Regions from separate parts of the Salinispora pacifica DSM 45544 genome, predicted to be linked through region 1. Evidence: riboswitches for the same ligand, from Rfam matches in the RefSeq annotation. Region 1 holds a riboswitch; the other holds the start of a gene.

The links. Region 1 has a riboswitch for ZMP and ZTP ahead of SALPAC3_RS0102900 (bifunctional 5,10-methylenetetrahydrofolate dehydrogenase/5,10-methenyltetrahydrofolate cyclohydrolase). Riboswitches for the same ligand answer to the same signal wherever they lie in the genome.
Region 2: linked by a shared signal. The riboswitch ahead of SALPAC3_RS0103895 (glycine hydroxymethyltransferase) and the one ahead of SALPAC3_RS0102900 (bifunctional 5,10-methylenetetrahydrofolate dehydrogenase/5,10-methenyltetrahydrofolate cyclohydrolase) in region 1 are both predicted to bind ZMP and ZTP.

The regions. Positions count from the first base shown of each region.
Region 1 covers NZ_KB905359.1:627,820-636,847, forward strand. Annotated here, with positions in the region: gene SALPAC3_RS0102880 (hypothetical protein) at 1-246, shown strand, start outside; gene SALPAC3_RS0102885 (dihydrofolate reductase family protein) at 320-1,591, shown strand; gene SALPAC3_RS0102890 (GNAT family N-acetyltransferase) at 1,540-2,166, opposite strand; gene SALPAC3_RS0102895 (class I SAM-dependent methyltransferase) at 2,278-2,916, opposite strand; ZMP/ZTP riboswitch at 3,065-3,145, shown strand; gene SALPAC3_RS0102900 (bifunctional 5,10-methylenetetrahydrofolate dehydrogenase/5,10-methenyltetrahydrofolate cyclohydrolase) at 3,162-4,112, shown strand; gene SALPAC3_RS0102905 (Lrp/AsnC family transcriptional regulator) at 4,109-4,597, opposite strand; gene SALPAC3_RS0102910 (EamA family transporter) at 4,663-5,577, shown strand; gene SALPAC3_RS0102915 (class I SAM-dependent methyltransferase) at 5,810-6,637, shown strand; gene SALPAC3_RS0102920 (coiled-coil domain-containing protein) at 6,685-7,812, shown strand; gene SALPAC3_RS0102925 (RNA polymerase-binding protein RbpA) at 8,006-8,347, shown strand; gene SALPAC3_RS0102930 (FxsA family protein) at 8,507-9,028, opposite strand.
Region 2 covers NZ_KB905359.1:845,235-854,262, forward strand. Annotated here, with positions in the region: gene SALPAC3_RS0103885 (DNA polymerase domain-containing protein) at 1-379, opposite strand, end outside; gene SALPAC3_RS0103890 (metallophosphoesterase family protein) at 471-1,352, opposite strand; ZMP/ZTP riboswitch at 1,465-1,554, shown strand; gene SALPAC3_RS0103895 (glycine hydroxymethyltransferase) at 1,586-3,022, shown strand; gene SALPAC3_RS0103900 (DedA family protein) at 3,048-3,848, opposite strand; gene SALPAC3_RS0103905 (helix-turn-helix domain-containing protein) at 3,934-4,767, opposite strand; gene SALPAC3_RS0103910 (DUF397 domain-containing protein) at 4,940-5,179, opposite strand; gene SALPAC3_RS0103915 (GGDEF domain-containing protein) at 5,415-6,062, shown strand; gene SALPAC3_RS0103920 (metal-sensitive transcriptional regulator) at 6,640-6,909, shown strand; gene SALPAC3_RS0103925 (MBL fold metallo-hydrolase) at 7,044-8,456, shown strand; gene SALPAC3_RS0103930 (sulfite exporter TauE/SafE family protein) at 8,578-9,028, shown strand, end outside.

The DNA.
Region 1 (9,028 bases):
GAGCGCACCCGACACGAGTGGCGCGAGTGGGGCCGGGGCCTGCTCGGCTGGGCTGTTGCCTGCGCTCTCCTGCTCGCTGGTGTCGCCTTCGTCGGTGACGCCGAGCGGACCCAGGAACTCTGGGGGTGGATCGGGCGGCTCAGCCTGGCGATGGCGATCTGGCTCGTCTTCTGGCCCCTCGCGCACACGGTGTTTCCCAAGCGGGAACCGCGCCGCCCCACCAGCGCCCCGGGCCCAACCGGATGAGTCGTCAACCGGGGCAACTCCGGTGCTGGTCGGGTCAGACCAGCACGCCACCACCAGCGCGAAACGGTCAGGTATGACATCAGCCCACCGGGACCCGAGCAGTTCGATCCTGTCGGTGTTGGAAGAACTCAGCGTCACCCGGCGCTGGGGAGGCCCACCGACGCTACTTACGATCAGCCATCGGTCGCCGAAGCCGACCGTGCCCGCCATCCTCGCCAGCGGCGTCGATTCGGATGGCCCGCTCGACCTGCTGGCCCACTGGGTCGACCAGTGCCGCCGTCATCGTGGCATCGGCAACACGCAGCGGGACCTCGGTGTTGACGCGGTCGCCGTCTCGGGTGAGATCGACGGCCAGCACGTTGGCTACGCCATGGACCGCACCGGCCGGGAGTACCTCGTGCGGGGCCAACGACACGGTGCCGGACCGCACCGCGACAGCGGCACGGATGTCGCGGCCCGCACCCACCTTCCGGGTCTTCTCACCCAACGGCTCGCCGAGTTGGTCTGGCGGCTGGCGGGCCCGCCGCCGCCCGCCGCCGGTGCTCGAATCCGCGACGTGTGGCCCGCCGCTGGGCTGATCGACCTGGACGAGGACGAACTTCACGAACGCTACGCGCTGCCCTCCCACACCGAGGGTCACGTACGCCTCGTCGCGGTGTCGAGCATCGACGGTCTCGCGGCGGTGAATGGTTCCAGCGCCGCGCTGACCAGCAGCGGTGACCAGCGGGTCTATCGCCTGATCAAACGAGACGCCGACCTGCTGCTGCTGGGGGCGGGCACGATCCGTGCCGAGCAGTACGGCCAGACCGCCCTGTCGGCTCCCGAGATCGCCCGTCGACGGGCCAACGGCCTACCGCCCTATCCGGCCGTCGCGGTTGTCACCCGCAGCCTCGATCTCGACCTGGGTGGCCCGTTGTTCCAGCCCAGCATCGGAGGTCACCCCCAGCCACGGCCGATCCTGATCGTCTCCGCCGCTGCGGCGGCCGAGGCCAGCACGGCGGTAGCCGAAGCCGCCGAACTCCTGGTCGCCGGCGACTACAACGTCGACCTCAACCAGGCTATCCAGCTGCTGCGACAGCGGGGGCACCGACGCATCGTCTGCGAAGGTGGCCCCTCGCTGGCCGGCCAGTTGGCCCAGGCGGACCTGCTCGACGAGATCTGCGTGACGGTCACCCCCCAGCTACCGGCGGTGGCCGGTCCGCGGATCACCGCCGGTCCGGCGGGGCGACCCGCGGGCGGGCAGTGGCAGCTCCACCGGTCCCTCCTCGACGAGCAGGGCAACCTGTTCCTCCGCTACACCCGCCCTGGCCCGTCCGACCGGTCCGACGGCCCCCCGACGGTCTGACGGTCCTGGACGCGGCCGCACGCCGGAGGACGTTCGTTCAGGATTCGCTGATAGATCAGATGGTCCTGCCAGGCGCCGTCGACGTGCAGGTAGTTGGGCGCGGTGCCGATCCGCGTGAACCCAGCTTTGGTGAGAACGCGCTGACTTCCGGTGTTGCGCACGTGGGTGCCGGCCTCAAGCCGGTGAAGGTCGGCCACCTCGTCGGCAAGCCGGCAGGCATGCGCGACAGCCTGGGTGGCGAGCCCCCGCCCGGCATACCCATGGTCGATCCAGTAGCCGATGTTGGCGCTGCGGAACGGTCCGAGTACGACGTTGGACAGCGTCAACGTCCCAACAACCCGACCCCCCTCGTCCAACACCCAGGGCAGAGTCTGGCCTGATTCCAGGAGCCGGAGCTGATCCTGAACCCGACTCCGCTGCCCCGCTAACGTGAAGTCGGCATCCGCCCGCCGTGGCTCCCACGGCTGGAGGTACTCACGATTGAGAAGGTACGCCTCGCTCAGCGGCCCCGCATCGGACTCCTCCAGCAGACGCATCACGATCGCACCGGTCAAGGGGGTGGGACGGATGTTCACACTCGTCAGCGTAGTGCCCCGGCGGCGAAGTGCCAGGGCCGGCGGCGGCGAAGACCGCCACCGCCAACCCGCGACGCACCGTGACCCCACGGGTCCGCTGCTGCCGGACCCTCAGTCGCGGTCCGGACGTCGCAGGGTCAACGACTGGAAGCAGTAGCCATAACCGGTGTCGACCAGGTGGAAGTCCACCACGTCGAACTGCGCGGCGGTGGCAAAGCCGAGCAGCTGTTCGTCGGTGCGCCACGAGAAGAAGCGCGGTGGCACGTGCCGGTCATCGTCGCTGGGACCCTCGGTGCTCTCGTCGCCGCCGTACACGCCGACGAAGTAGAGGCCACCGGGACGCAGGACGGCCCGGATTGCGGCCAGAACCGCAGGCAGATCGTGGTTGGGCACGTGCAGCAGGCAGTTCATCGCGAATACCGCGTCAAAGGAGCCGGCCGGAAAGTCCAGGTGCAGAAAGTCCATCACGTGGGCGTCGATGCCCTTGGCCCGGCAGTGCTCGACCATCACCGGTGACAGGTCGGCCGCAACGACGACCAGCCCCTCCTGCTGGAAGAACGCGCTGTCCTGCCCGGTGCCCGCGCCGACCTCCAGCAGCCGCGCACCCGATGCCAGCCGGTCCCGGAACGCCTGACGCTCCGCCACCTTCCACGGTTGCTTGGTCAGCCCGTCGCGCCAGGCCGCGCGAGTGTCATACGCCTGCCGCAGCGGGTCGAGAACCTCGTCATATCGAACGTCCACGTCGGTCATTGTCTCGGGTACGGTCCAGCGGCCCGCGTACCGCCCTCCACGCCCCTGCCGCGGTCCGGCAACGGCCAGCGCACGCACCTGATCCGATCGGCGGTGACAGCTGCGCCGGCCAGGACTTTCTCACCCTGGGTGGGCTGTGGCAGGCTGAATCGACGCGACTGGCGGCAACGAGGATGGGATTTACCATCGGGGAGCTCGCCGCGGAGGGTCGACCGCCTGGGCCTTCCGTGGGGGCGAGGTGAGCCATGTCCACGTCGATGTCGGTCGCCCGGTCACTGCCGGGTGGACCGGTAGCCGAGCAGATCCTGGCCGAGGTGGCGCGGGAGGTCACGCAGTTACGGGCGGCCGGGATGACCCCGGCCCTGGCCACAGTGCTGGTGGGCGACGACGACGCGAGCGTCGGGTACATCCGGATCAAGCAGCGCCAGGCCGAACGGTTGGGGTTCGCCTCCCCACATGTGCAGCTGCCGGCGTCGGCGTCGCAGGCGGACCTGCGGGCGGTGGTGACGCAGTTGAGTGCGGACACGGCGGTGCACGGGGTGTTGGTGCAGCACCCCGTTCCCCGGCACCTGGACTTCGACCGGGCGATGCAGGCGTTGGATCCGGAGAAGGACGTGGATGGGATGCACCCGGTGAACCTGGGCCGGTTGGCGTTGGGGCTGCCGGGACCAGCACCGTGTACGCCGGCGGGAATCGAGGCGTTACTGGCGTACCACGGGGTGCCGGTGGCCGGCCGAGAGGTGGTGGTGCTGGGCCGGGGCGCCACGTTGGGGCGTCCGCTGGCGATGTTGCTGGCGCAGAAGCGGCCGACGGCGAACGCCGCGGTGACGGTGGTGCACACCGGCGTGACGGACTGGCCGCGGTACACCCGCCGAGCGGAGATTCTGGTGGCGGCGGCGGGGGTGCCGGGTCTCGTACGCCCGGAGCACCTGCGCCCAGGAGCGGTTGTCGTCGGTGGTGGCGTGCGGTACTCGGGGCGGCGGCTGCTGCCGGACGTGGACGAGGCGTGCGCGACGGTGGCGGGGGCGATGACCCCCCGTGTCGGCGGGGTCGGCCCGACGACGGTGGCGATGGTGTTCCGGAACGCGGTGCGGGCGGCACGGCAGGCGCTGACGCCACCGCACCGTGACAGCGACGAGCACTCGACGCGGGCACCGGTACCGCCCTCGGGTTCGGGCGCGTCGGACGAGAGCTAGCTTCGTCCGGGGGTGCGGGGTGCCACCGGGGTGGAGACGATGAAGGAACTGGTGGTCTGGCCGTGGAGCAGGAACTGGTCGAGGACCGCCGCCAGGGCGTCGACGGCGGCTACGTGCACCTTGAGGAGGAAGCAGTCCTCGCCGGAGATCCGGTGGCACTCGCTGACCTCGGGGACGCGGTCGGCCAGGTCTGCGATCTTTGACAGCTGGCCTGGACCGGGTTGGATCCGCACCCAGGCGGCGACGGGGAGGCCCAGGGCCGCGGGGTCGATATCGACGCGGTAGCCGCGGATGACGCCAGCGTGTTCGAGCCGGTGCAGCCGCTCCCGCACCGCCGGCGCGGACATGCCGACCTGCCGGGCCAACTCGGCGGCGCTGGCGCGTGGGTCGTCGCGCAGTACGCCGAGCAGACGGCGATTGGTGTCGTCGAGCAACGAATTTCCATCTGGAAGGCCGGATGGGGGTCTTGGTTCACGATGCGTCATCGTTATGCTCCTTTAGCCTTCGATCATGCATGGTTCTAGGCGCTGGCGCCTTCGACAATAGGGCAATGCCACGATCAGTTCTCCGCACGGACACCCGGACTTCGGCGGCGGTGGCCGCACCGCGGATACCACCGCACGCCTACTTTGTCGTCGGTGCGGTGTTCCACTATCTCGGTCCAGCCTTCGCGGTACTGCTCTTCGTCCGCGTGGACGCCCTGGGCGTGGCGTGGCTGCGGATCGCCGCCGCCGCCGCGGTGTTCGCGTTGTGGCGGCGGCCGTGGCGGCGCTGGCGGCACCTGGACCAGGACACCCGCCGGCTGTTGATCGGGTGGGCCGCCGTCCTGGCGGCCATGAACAGCGTCTTCTACCTGGCGCTGGAGCGGCTGCCATTGGGCACGGTCGCCGCAGTCGAATTCCTACCGGTCATCGTGTTGGCGGCCTACGCGGCCAGAACCCGCCGAAACCTGATCGCGTTGGTCTGCGCGGTTGCCGGGGTGTATCTGCTCGCCGACGTCCGCCTGGTCGCCGAACCGCTCGGTATCGCCTTCGCCGCGGCCAACGCCGTGCTGTTCGCCGCCTATATTGTGCTCGGGCACCGCGTCGCCCGCGGTCAGCAACTGCCCGGCATCGACGGTCTCGCGCTGTCCATGCTGATCGCCGCCGTCCTCGCGCTACCCGTCGGCATCGTTGACGCCGCACCCGCCGCCGTGGACGTGCTCGCCCTGGCGGCCGGGGTCGGTGTCGGCATCACCTCGTCGGTCATCCCGTACGTCATCGACCAGCTCGCCATGGCCCGGCTGTCCCGGGCCACCTACGCCCTCCTGGTCTGCCTGTTCCCGGCGACCGCGACCGTGATCGGAGTCGTCGTGCTGGCCCAGATCCCCACCGCACCGGAGATCGTCGGGGTCGGTCTGGTGATCGCCGGTATCGCCGTCCACCAGGACGGTGAGCCGCCGCGACGACAGCGGGCCCGGGGGTGAGGCTGAAGCCCGCGTGGGGAGGCGGTGCTACCACCGCGGGGCGTCGCGCGGTTGGCGCCTGGCACCGGGTAGCCCGACGAATCGCCTTTCCGCGGACGTTCTCGGCCCGCCTGTGGCACGGTGAAGCCACAGCTTGACGGCGGTCCGGAGCCGAAAGCAGGAGGGTCCCTACTCACGCGGGGGTCCGGTAGGGCGTGCAGCCAGGTGAGAGGCGTGAAGCCAGGTGAGCAACATGAATGCGCACCGATTCCTCGAGTCGAATCGGGGGCTGTGGGACGAGTGGGCGGACATACACGCCCGGTCAGCGTGGTACGACCTGGAGTCGGTACGCCGGGGCGCCTGCAAGCTGCGGTCGTACGAGGTCGACGAGGTGGGCGAGGTGGCGGGCCGGAGCCTGCTACACCTTCAGTGCCAGCTCGGCACCGACACGGTCTCGTGGGCGCGGCGGGGCGCGACCGTCACGGGGGTGGACTTTTCCCCCCGCGCCGTCGCCGTCGCCCGCCAACTCGCCGCCGACACCGAAGTCGACGCCCACTTCGTCTGCAGCGACATCCTGACCCTGCCGGCTGTCCTGACTGGAACCTTCGACCTGGTCTACACCTCGCGTGGGGTGCTGGGTTGGCTGCCGGACCTGACCCGGTGGGCGCAGGTGGTGGCGCACTTCCTGGCGCCCGGTGGCGTCTTCTACGTCACCGACATCCATCCGATAGCCGAGGTCCTGGACTCATCCGCGTCCGAGCTTCGAGTCAGCCGGCCCTACTTCCCCAGAACCGAGCCGGTTGGCTACCCGGTGCAGGGCAGCTACGTTGACCGGGACGCTCAGGTCGCCACCGAGGTGGAATACCTGTGGCCACACAGCGTCGCGGAACTGATCACCGCTGTCGCGGGGGCAGGGCTCGTGATCGAGTTCTTCCACGAGTTCCCATGGCTGGATCGGCCGTGGCCGTTCCTACACGAGCAGGAGGGGCTGGGATGGGTTCTCCCCCCTGGTGGGCAGGGCGAGTTGCCGCTGTTCTTCTCACTTCGAGCCGGTAAGCCCACAGCCGGCGATGACCGATAGCCCACCGCGCCAGCGGCCGCGATGCCGGCATCTAGACTCGGCGTCCGATGGACGAGCAGGCCGCACCCGCCGACCCCCGCCCCTGCGCCCACTGCGGACGCCCGGTGCCGCAGCGGGCCGGAGCGGGTCGCCCCTTCCGCTACTGCCGGGACAACGACGGCGCCTGCCAACAGGCCGCCCGGACCAGCCGGATGCGACATCGCAACGCCCCCGGGCTACCCGGACAGGTCGCCCGCACGTGGGAGATGGTGGACCGGCTCGACCAGATCGTGGCGTCGCTCACCGAGACGCTGCACGCGCAGCTGTCCCCGGTCGGGGTGGAACAGCAACTGGCCCAGGCGCGCGCCGACGCGGCCCACCAGGTGGCGGCGGCGCAGACCGATCGGGACGAGGCACGCCGCGCCGCCGAGGATGCCACCGCCGCCGCTGTCCAGGCCCGGGAGCAGGCCCGCAGCGCCACTGCCGGCCAGGAGCAGGCCCGCGCCGAAGCGGTGGTCGCCGCCGCGGCGGCGACCGCTGCCGCGGAGGACGCCGACCAGGCCCGTAAGGCTCGGGACCAGGCCCGCCAGGAGGCGAGCGCGGCACAGGCGCTACTGGGACAGGCCCAACAGGACCGGGACGCCGCACGGGCCAAGGAACTTGATGCCCGTACGCAGCTACGCAGCACCGACGCCGCACTCACCGCTCAGCGGCAGCACGCCGCGGACCTGGTCGCGGAACGCGACGCCGCCCGCGCGGCCGCCCAACAGGCCACGCAGGCGCAGGCCACGGCGACCGAACAGGCCCGCGGGCACCGCGCCGACGCGCAACAGGCCCGCCAGGACACCCAACGGGCGCAGGCGCAGGCCGCGGCGGCGACGCAGGAGCGGGACCGGGCGGTGGCCGAGCGGGACCGGGTCGAAGCGCACCGTCAGCAGGCGGTGGGGGACGCGGAACGGGCGCACGCGGAGGCGACGACCCTCGCTGAGCAGCGCGAAGCACTACGCGGGCAGCTGACCGCCGCCCAGCAGGACGTGACGACCGTGCAGGGCCAGCTGGCGGAGCTGACGGCGCGGCTGCGGGCCGCCGAGAACGACCGGGACGAGGCGCATCGGCGAGTCGCCCAGCTCGCCGACCAGGTCGCCCAGCTGGCGGCTGCCCTGGCTCACCGGGAGGCGTCCACGCCCGTACGCTGACACGCGGGCGACATCACCTCGGTGCGGCCACCCGGCGAACTTTCGGCCAGGTCGGGGCGACCCCCGCCGGGCCGAGCTGCCCTCCGGCTACCCTGGTTGCCGGCCCGTCACGTGCCACCGGGCGGGAATGGCCCGACGGACACCGACTGTTACACCGAAACAGACCAGCACCACAAACGAGGGGAAGACGATCATGGGCGAGCGCATGCTGCGCGGAAGCCGTCTGGGCGCGGTCAGCTACGAATCTGACCGTAACACCGAGCTCGCGCCGCGTCAGACCCGCGAATACCTGTGCGCCAAGGGTCACCAGTTCGAGGTGCCGTTCGCCGTTGACGCCGAGGTCCCGATGACCTGGGAATGCAAATTCGACGGCAGCGTCGCCCGGCTGGTGGACGGCAACGAGCCAGAGCAGAAGAAGGCGAAGCCGCCGCGCACCCACTGGGACATGCTGTTGGAGCGGCGATCAATCGCCGAGCTTGAGGACATTCTTGCCGAACGACTCAAGGAGGTCCGCACCCGCCGCGGGCGCGCCTGAACACCGGGCGCGACTGAATCACCCATTCCGGCACCCGCCCTGGGCGATCCCGCCCGGGGCGGGTGCCGTGGCTCGCGGGTCCGTCAGCCCCCGGCACCGGAGGCGGCCCAGCCCGGGCACCGGGTCGAGATCGGCGGGCGCGGGCGAAATGTTCGCACCTCAGCCCTGCCGGGGCTCGACGATCTCGCCCTCGATGGGCTGGCCGCCGTCAACGACGGTCGGCTCCGCCGACGACGACGGCGGCTGCTGCGGAGCGCCCCGGTGCACCCGCACCCGGCGCGGCCCAAACAGGTCACCGGCGACCATCGACGACACCCGCCGCTCAGTCGTGTGTCGTACCCCCGCGCGGGCCAGCCGGCGCACCGGCGGCACCAGCAGCACCAGCCCCAGCGCCCCACTGAGCAGACCCGGGGTGGCCAACAACAGCGCGCCGAGCAACCCCACCAGACCATCGGTGACCTGCGTGCCCGGCGGTTGACCAGCCCGCGCGGCGGTCTGGAAGCCCCGCCAGGCGCGCATCCCCTCCCGGCGCAGCAGCGCCATGCCCAGCAGCGATGCCGCGAACACGGCCAGCACCGCAATCCCGAACCCGGCAGCGCGGCCAACGGCCACGAACACCGCCAGCTCCACCAACGCCGCCAGCAACAACGCCAACGGTACGAACCTCAGTCCCCGGCGCAT
Region 2 (9,028 bases), 220 kb from region 1:
GCGTGCCGAGGTTGACCGCCCAGGCCACCACGGCCAGCTCACTGGGCGCGAGTTCGTCCGCGCTCCGACCGCTCGGGAACGTCAGGTGCGCGGTGCGAACCCAGTCGGGAGCGCCCGCCGGCAGCCGCTTCTGGTAAAAGGCGTCCCCGCGGTTGTCCGCCCGCGTCGCGATCCTGGCACCGGCGAAGACGCCGCGCGGCCACCGCTCGAGCATCGTCGGCCGGTCCCGCAGGGCGCGCAGGATGCCCTCGCCGACGGCCAGGAAGTAGCGCACCACATCGAGCTTGGTCAGCCCCAACTCGGCGAAGTAGGGCTTGTCCGGGTTGGAGACGCGGACCAGCCGCCGTCCCACCCGGAGCTGCTCGGCCGGCGTCGCCACGCCCACACCGTAGCCGTGATCCGCCGCGCGCACCGGGTCGGACGCGCATCGCCAGCCGCACGGATCCGGTAGCCCCCGGCGAAGGAACGGGCTACCAGGCGGTCGGTGGCGACCCGGCCGGCGCCGGCAGGATCCGGCGCGGCTGCCCCGGCGGCCCGCCCCGACGCCGCCACTCCCGGGGGTAGCCCACCGACACCTCCTCGAAGCGCACCCCGTCGTACCAGGTGGTGCGCGGGATGTGGAGGTGGCCATAGACCACCGCGGCGGCGTCGAAACGCCGATGCCAGTCGGCCGTCGCCTCGGTGCCGCACCACTGCGCGAAGATCGGATAGCGAAGAATGCGGGTGGGCTCACGACGCAGCGGCCAGTGGTTCATCAGGACCGTCGGCAGCGCCGGGTCCCGCTCCGCCAGCCGCCGGGCCGTCCCGGCGACCCGGGCGGCGCACCAGGCCGACCGGCTCTCGTACGGGTCAGGGTGCAGCAGGTACTCATCGGTGCAGACGATCCCGGTCCGGTACGCCTCGGCGAGCGCCGCCTGCGACGTGTCGAGGCCCTCGGGGCGCCAGCTGTAGTCATAGAGCAGGAACAGCGGGGCCACGGTGACCGGGCCGCCGGGCCCCTCCCACACCGGGTATGGGTCCTCCGGCGTGACGACGCCGAGCTCCCGGCAGAGTTCGACCAGGTGGGCGTAGCGGGCGGCGCCGCGCAGGGGCACCGGGTCGGCTGGCAGGCTCCACAGCTCGTGGTTGCCGGGCGACCAGAGCACCTTCGCGAACCGGGCGGCCAGCAGCCGCAGCGCCCATTCGACCTGCGCGACCGTGTCTCCCACGTCGCCGGCGACCAGTAGCCAGTCCGCCGGCGACTCCGGACGCAGCTGCTCGACGACCGTCCGGTTCTCCGCGTGCCGCACGTGCAGATCACTGATTGCGAGCAGACTCCCCCGACCGTCCGCCCGATCACCCGGCCCCGTCATGTTCCGATCCTAGCCGCGCTCCCCATCGCCGTCGATCTTCGACCCGGCGCGGCCCCGGCGCGCACGGCGGAGGAACGTCGGCCGGGCGCTGCACCGCGAACCCGGTAGGATCCCCTCGGGCCGGGACTGGCGCGATTTGGGATGGAGCACCATCGGGGAACGGCCCTTACGCGGACGCAAGCCGAGCGCCTGGGCCTCCACACGTCCACCGGGAACGTTCACCAGGAGGTCACATGTCGGGTAACGCCGAGTCCACCGCCTATCGCAGCGCACTCGAGGTAATCGGTGCCGTCGAGCCGCGGGTGGCCACCGCCATCCGCGCCGAATTGGCCGACCAGCGTGAGTCGCTCAAGCTGATCGCCAGCGAGAACTACGCCTCCCCCGCGACGCTGCTGGCCATGGGCAACTGGTTCAGCGACAAGTACGCCGAAGGTACGGTCGGCCGTCGCTTCTACGCCGGCTGCCAGAACGTCGACACCGTCGAGGCGCTCGCCGCCGAGCACGCCCGGGAGTTGTTCGGAGCGCCGTACGCCTACGTGCAGCCGCACTCGGGGATCGACGCCAACCTGGTCGCCTTCTGGGCGGTCCTGGCCGACCGGGTCGAGTCGCCCGCGCTCAGGCGCGCCCAGGCCCGGCATGTCAACGACCTCACCGAGGCCGACTGGTTCGCCCTGCGCCGTGAGTTGGGCAACCAGCGGATGCTGGGCATGTCGCTGGACGCGGGGGGTCACCTGACCCACGGGTTCCGGCCGAACATCTCCGGCAAGATGTTCGACCAGCGCAGCTACGGCACCGACCCGGAGACCGGGCTGATCGACTACGACCGGGTCGCCGAGGCGGCCCGCGAGTTCAAGCCGCTGATCCTCGTCGGCGGCTACTCGGCGTACCCACGGAAGGTCAATTTCCGCATCCTGCGGGAGATCGCCGACTCGGTCGGTGCCACCTTCATGGTGGACATGGCCCACTTCGCCGGGTTGGTCGCCGGCAAGATCTTCACCGGTGACTTCGACCCGGTTCCGCACGCGCACATCGTGACCTCCACCACGCACAAGTCGCTACGTGGGCCCCGCGGCGGCCTGGTGCTCTGCGGTCCAGAGCTCGCCGAGCAGGTCGACCGGGGCTGCCCGATGGTGCTCGGCGGCCCGCTGCCGCAGGTGATGGCCGCCAAGGCGGTCGCGCTCGCCGAGGCCCGACGGCCTGACTTCGTCGACTACGCCGGGCGAATCGTCGCCAACGCGGAGGCCCTGGCCGACGGGTTGCAGCGTCGGGGCACGAAGCTGGTCACCGGCGGGACCGACAACCACCTGGCGCTGATCGACGTGACCGGGTATGGGCTCACCGGCCGGCAGGCCGAGCAGGCGCTCCTCGACTCAGGCATCGTCACCAACCGCAACGCGATCCCGCAGGACCCGAACGGCGCCTGGTACACCTCCGGGATCCGGGTCGGCACACCGGCGTTGACCACCCGCGGCTTCGGCACCGCCGAGCTGGACGCCACAGCCGAGCTGATCCACACCGTCCTGAGCCGGACCGCACCCGGCACGAACGCCGACGGCACCGCGTCGAAGGCGAAGTACGTGCTGGACCCGGGCGTTGCCGACCGGGTCAGCAAGCAGGCCAGCGACCTGCTCACCGGCTTCCCCCTCTACCCCGCCATCGACCTCGGCTAGCCCGCCGGCGCCTCGATCGGACTTGTCAGCTCACGGTGGTGTCCTCGGACCAGCTACTCCGGTAGAGGGTTCCCCGGCCCTGCGGGTCGGGGACACCATCGATGGGCGGCAGCGGCGCGGGGAACTCGTCCCCCGGCCCGTTGGGCTGCACTCCCCCGGTCGTCCGGGACCGGCGGAGCCGGGTGACGACGAACCAGACGAGCCCCGCCACGCAGGCCAGGATGACGATGTTCTGGAGCACACCGGCGTACTCCTCGACCAGATGCCAGTTGTCCCCGAGCAGGTAGCCGGCCATGACGAAGGTGGTGTTCCAGATCAGACTGCCCAAAGTGGTGTAGACGACGAAGGTCCACACCGGCATGCGCTCCACCCCGGCCGGGATCGAGATCATGCTTCGGAAGATCGGAATCATCCGGCCGAAGAACACCGCTTTGACGCCGTGCCGGAGAAACCACTCCTCGGTCTTGTCGACGTCGCTCAGCTTCACCAGCGGAAGCCGGGCGGCGATGGCCCGCATCCGGTCCCGCCCCAATGCCGCACCGATGTAGTACAGGGCGAGCGCACCCACCAGCGAGCCCAACGTGGTCCAGAAGATCGCGCTGATGACGCTCATCCGTCCCTGGCCGGCGACGAACCCGGCCAGCGGAAGGATCACCTCGCTGGGGATCGGCGGGAAGAGGTTCTCCAGCGCCACGGCCAGGCCGGCGCCGGGCCCGCCCAGCTGCTCCACCAGACCGATCACGTGCCCGACCAGGCCGTCCTGAGGAGGTTCGGCCTGGCTGGCGGTGGTACTGGCGGCGAGGAGGGCGTGCACGGTTCGAGGCATGGGCTATACGGTACGAACTCCGCCTGAGAGCGCACCCAGCCGGGCGGCGCCCACCCGGCGACGAGATCAGGCCCGCCCCACCGAGTCAGCCCGAGGGTAGTTCGGCCAGGATCCGGCCGAGCAGTTCCGGCGTACGCTCGGGCGGCTCCGCCTCCACGCAGAGCTGTTCCATCGCCAACGCGTAGAACTCCAGATCTTCCCGCTTGTCGAGGTAGAGGGCGCTGGTGAGCTGCTCAATGTAGACCACGTCGGGCAGTTCCTGGTCACTGAAGCGGAGAATGGTGAAGGCGCCGCCCGCGGCCGCGTGCCCGCCAGCGGCGAACGGTACGACCTGGAGCCGCACGTTCGGCAATGTTGTCGCCTCGATCAGCGCCGAAACCTGCTGCCGCATGACCGCCGTGCCGCCGATCGGCCGGCGCAGGGCCGCTTCGTCCACCACGGCCCACAGCTGCGGCGGATCCTCCCCGTGCAGCACCTGCTGCCGCCGCATCCGCAGCGTGACCCGACGGTCGATCTCCGCCGACCCGGCGCGGCTGTGACCGAGAAGCACGACGGCTCGGGCGTACTCCTCGGTCTGGAGCAGGCCGGGTACGAACTGGAGCTCGTACGTGCGGATCCGGGTAGCCGCAGCCTCCAACCCGAGGTAAGCCTGGAACCAGGACGGCAGCACGTCCCCGTACCGGTGCCACCAACCGGGGCTGTTCGCCTCCCGGGCAAGGTGGAGCAGGGCGTCCCGCTCCGTTGGGTCGGTGATGCCGTAGAGGGTCAGCAGATCCGCGACGTCGCGTTCCTTGAACCCGACCCGTCCCAGCTCCATCCTGCTGATCTTCGACTCGGAGGCCCGAATCTCCCAGCCCGCACCCTCCCGACTAACCCCGCAGGACTCGCGTAGCCGGCGCAGCTGCGCGCCGAGCATCATCCGTAGGACGGTTGGGCCAGCCGATGACCCCCCCTCAACGGGTCTCGTCGCCACTGCCGCCCCTCCGTTTACTGGACGCGCCCGGGCCGAACCTGGCCCGGTCGCCGAGTCAGCATGCCATGGCCCGTCGGTGAGGGGAATCGGTCCCGGCGGCGCGGCGCGGATCAGTGGATCAGTGGATCAGGTGATCGAAATCACCGTCCCTGGCGCCAAGCACGAAGGCTGCGATCTCGTCCACGGTGTAGATCAGAGCGGGGCCGTCGGGATGCCGCGAGTTGCGCACGGCGATGCCCGCACCGTCCGGAAGCTCGGCCAGCTCTACGCAGTTGCCACTGGGATTACTGCGGCGGCTCTTCTGCCACCGCAGCGGCGGTAGCTCGGGAGCGGGAACGCCATTCGATAGCGGCTGCATGTGCGCCCTTCTCGTCATGCATCCGTCCATACCGCAGCCCGGACGGGTACGTGTGGACAGAGTGGCTCCTGCACGTGCATCTGCTATTGCATATGCATCGGACAACGAGCATGATAGCCGACGGGAGCGGTGTCGATCCGCTCACCGTAAGTCACCTTTACTGGGCGACTAGCAGGGCAGACACGGGGTCGGTGACCGTCGGCAATGCCGGGGCATCGGCATGACGGGAGGACTCATGCCGGATCCGCTGACGATCGCGTCCGGCGTCTGCGCCGCGGGCGCCCTCATCTCCTCCTGGCAGCTGCACCGCCGAGCGGTGCAGGCCGAGACGGAGATCGCCGTCCTCCAGGCCGAGCTCGCCGCCGAACGCCACGCCGCCAGCCACGACCCGCTCACCGGCCTGCCCAACCGACGAGCCTTTCATCGGCTGGCCGCCGCCCTGCTGACCCGAGCCGACGGACGACCGCTGATCGCCGTCGTCCTCGATCTCGACGACTTCAAACAGATCAACGATCGGTACGGACACGCCGCCGGCGACCAGGTACTGGTCAACGTCGCCCAGCGGCTCGCCGACTTTGCGGGAGGCGATCCGGTCGCCCGACTCGGTGGGGATGAATTCGCCGGGCTGCTGACCGCCCCCGAGGTCGAGCGGCGGTGGCTTGAGCACGCCACCCGCCGGTTGCACGATGTCCTCGCCGCACCAATCCGGCTGCACTCCGCAAGCGTGCGGGTGACAGCCTCCGTCGGATTGGCGCCGGTCACCTGCCCCGCCCAGCTCTCCGAGGCGTTGGACCGGGCCGACGCCGCGATGTACCGGGCGAAGAGCATCGACTCGCCCCACCTCCGCGAGCTCCTCGACACCGCGAGTAGCGGCGACCGCTGACCACACCAGCCACCCCACCCGGTGGTCCTCATGCGACCGGTCGTCGGATGGCCCGGCGACGGGCCAGCAACACGACGGCCACCAAGATGAGCCCCTCGAACCGACCAACACCCGCTCGGCCAAACCCAGGTAAACGAACCGTACGCGCTCCGGGCCGGTGTCGAGGGTTCGCAGGTCGGCGCCGAGCTTCCGCAGCGGCCCCGCAGGCGTTTCCGGCAGCCAGGTGCAGCCCGCCACCACGGCCGGAAGCCCGACGGCGCCGGCGACGGCCGCAACGGCCAACCCAGCGTTGCCGGAGGAGCCGGCGATGACGCGTTCGTAGCCCGATGCCTTCGCGTGGGTCACCGCCATCGCCACGAACCGATCCTGTGGCAACCGGTCGGGTTCACTGTCTCGTTCTGGACCAGCACCCATCGCGCCAGGTTCGGCGAACCGGGGGTACGGCCCTGGCCGAGATCGGTGGACCCGGTACGGCCTCAGGAATCCTCCGCCACACCCAGCGGGGGCCTCGGCAGCTTGACGAAGACCACAGCACGCGAGATACCCCCGGGGGTATTGTGGGTACCGGAGGTGCCAGGTGAAGCTTCGACCCGAGATGACTGGTGACGCGCTGACCCGGCTCAAGCGAGCCCGAGGCCAACTAAACGCCGTGATCGACATGATGGAAGACGGTCAGGACTGCCGGGAGGTGCTGACCCAGCTCGCCGCGGTGTCGAAGGCCGTCGACCGGGCTGGCTACAAAATCATCGCGTCGGGCATGCGGCACTGCACCAGCGCCCGGCAACAGGGCGAGACACCCGAGATGACCGAGAAGGAGTTGGAGAAGCTCTTCCTGGCCCTGGCCTGAGTCAACCGAAGAACCAACCCTCCGGCCGCATCCCGGCGGCCGGAGGGGGTAACCGCACGCCAATTGAAAGGCACCGACCTGCCCGCCACATACCCCCCGGCGGTATAGGTTTCTGCCCTGGAAGGAGCACGACGGTGACGTTCAACGTGTCGGTCCTCGCGACCTCATCACTGGGTGACCGCAGTTACCTGGCTTCCGACGGTCAGGTAGCGGTCGTCGTTGACCCACAGCGTGACATCGACCGAATCCTGTACCTTGCCGGAGCGGCGAAGGTCCGAATCACCCACGTGGTCGAGACGCATATTCACAACGACTACGTCTCCGGTGGGCTCGATCTGGCTCGGGTCACCGGTGCCCACTACCTGGTCGCCGCGGCCGAGCGGGCCGAATTCGAACACCTGCCGGTCACCGACGGCGACACCCTGACGGTCTCCGACACGATGCGCCTACGGGTGACCGCCACCCCCGGCCACACCTTCCACCACCTGTCCTACATTCTGGACCACGCGAACGACGGCGACTGGCGACCGGCGGGAGTCTTCACCGGCGGCTCGCTCCTCTTCGGCACCACCGGCCGCACCGACCTGCTCGGCCAGCAACACGCCCACGAACTGGCCCACCACCAGCACACCTCGGCCCGACGGCTGGCAGACCTACTGCCCGACGGCGCCGAGGTGTGGCCGACCCACGGGTTCGGCAGCTTCTGCTCCGCCAGCCAAACCGACGCCCCAGAATCGACCATCGGCCGGGAGAAGGGGGTTAACCCGGTACTCCGGCTGGCCGCCGACGACTTCATTACCGAGGCCCTCTCCGGGTTGGACGCCTACCCCGCCTACTACGCCCACATGGGCGTCACCAACCTCAACGGTCCGGCACCGGTGAACCTCACCCCGGTCGCCCGCGCCGACGCCGCCGCGTTGCGTCGGCGGGTCAATGCCGGGGAGTGGGTTGTTGACCTACGTCACCGCAGGGCGTACGCCGCCTCCCATCTGGCCGGTACGGTCAGCCTCGGCCTGGACGGAGCGATGTCCACCTGGCTCGGCTGGCTCATTAGCTGGGGCTCACCGGTCACCCTGCTCGCCGAGACCTCCGCGCAGATCGCCGAGGCACAGCGCGAACTGGCCCGCATCGGCATCGACCGGCCGGCCGGCCAGGCCACCGGCGAGGCCGAGCGGTGGGCCGCCGACCGCGAACAGCTACGGAAGCTACCGCTGGCCGACTTCGCCGCGCTGGCTGCCGCCCGTGCCGGGCGGCTCCCCACCGGGCTGCCCACCCCCGACGTGGTGCTCGACGTGCGAATGGCCAACGAGTGGACCGCAGGGCACATCGCCGACGCCGTACACCTGCCCCTACCCGAGCTGCCCCGGCGCCTCGCCGACCTGCCCACCGGTGCGGTCTGGGTGCACTGCGGCTCCGGCTATCGGGCCACCGTCGCCGGGTCGCTGTTGGCGAACGCCGGCCGCGACGTGGTCGTCATCGACGACCGATTCGCAGCGGCCGAGGCGGCCGGAATCCCCCTGATCGGCGCGGAAACCACCCGTACCTGAGCCGGCCGCCCCGCCCGGCGACGAGCGGCGACCCCGCCCACCCCATCGGCGTGCCCAGGAACGAGGAGAGCATGAGCAGCCCCACCCGCGACGCCACACCAACCGGACGGCGGTCGTGACCATCAGCCTCACCCTGGCCCTGACCGTCGGGCTGGCCGTCCTGATCGGGCTCAGCCTCGGCCTGCTCGGCGGGGGTGGCTCCATCCTCGCCGTACCACTGTTGGTCTACGTCGCCGACCTGCCGCCGAAGGAGGCGATCGCCACCTCGCTGCTGGTGGTCGGCGTGACCAGCGCGGTCGGTGTACTACCGCATGCCCGTGCCGGACGGATCCGCTGGCGTAGCGGCCTGCTCTTCGGGGCCGCCGGCATGGCCGGGGCCTACGTCGGTGGCCGGCTGGCCGCGTTCGTCCCGGCGACGATCCTGCTCACCGGCTTCGCGGTGATGATGCTCGCCACGGCGGCCGCGATGATCCGCGGTCGTCGTGGCGCCGACGGCCGTATGGTGCCACGCGAGCTCCCGGTGCGGCGGGTCCTGCTGGACGGCGTCGTGGTCGGCCTGGTAACCGGCATGG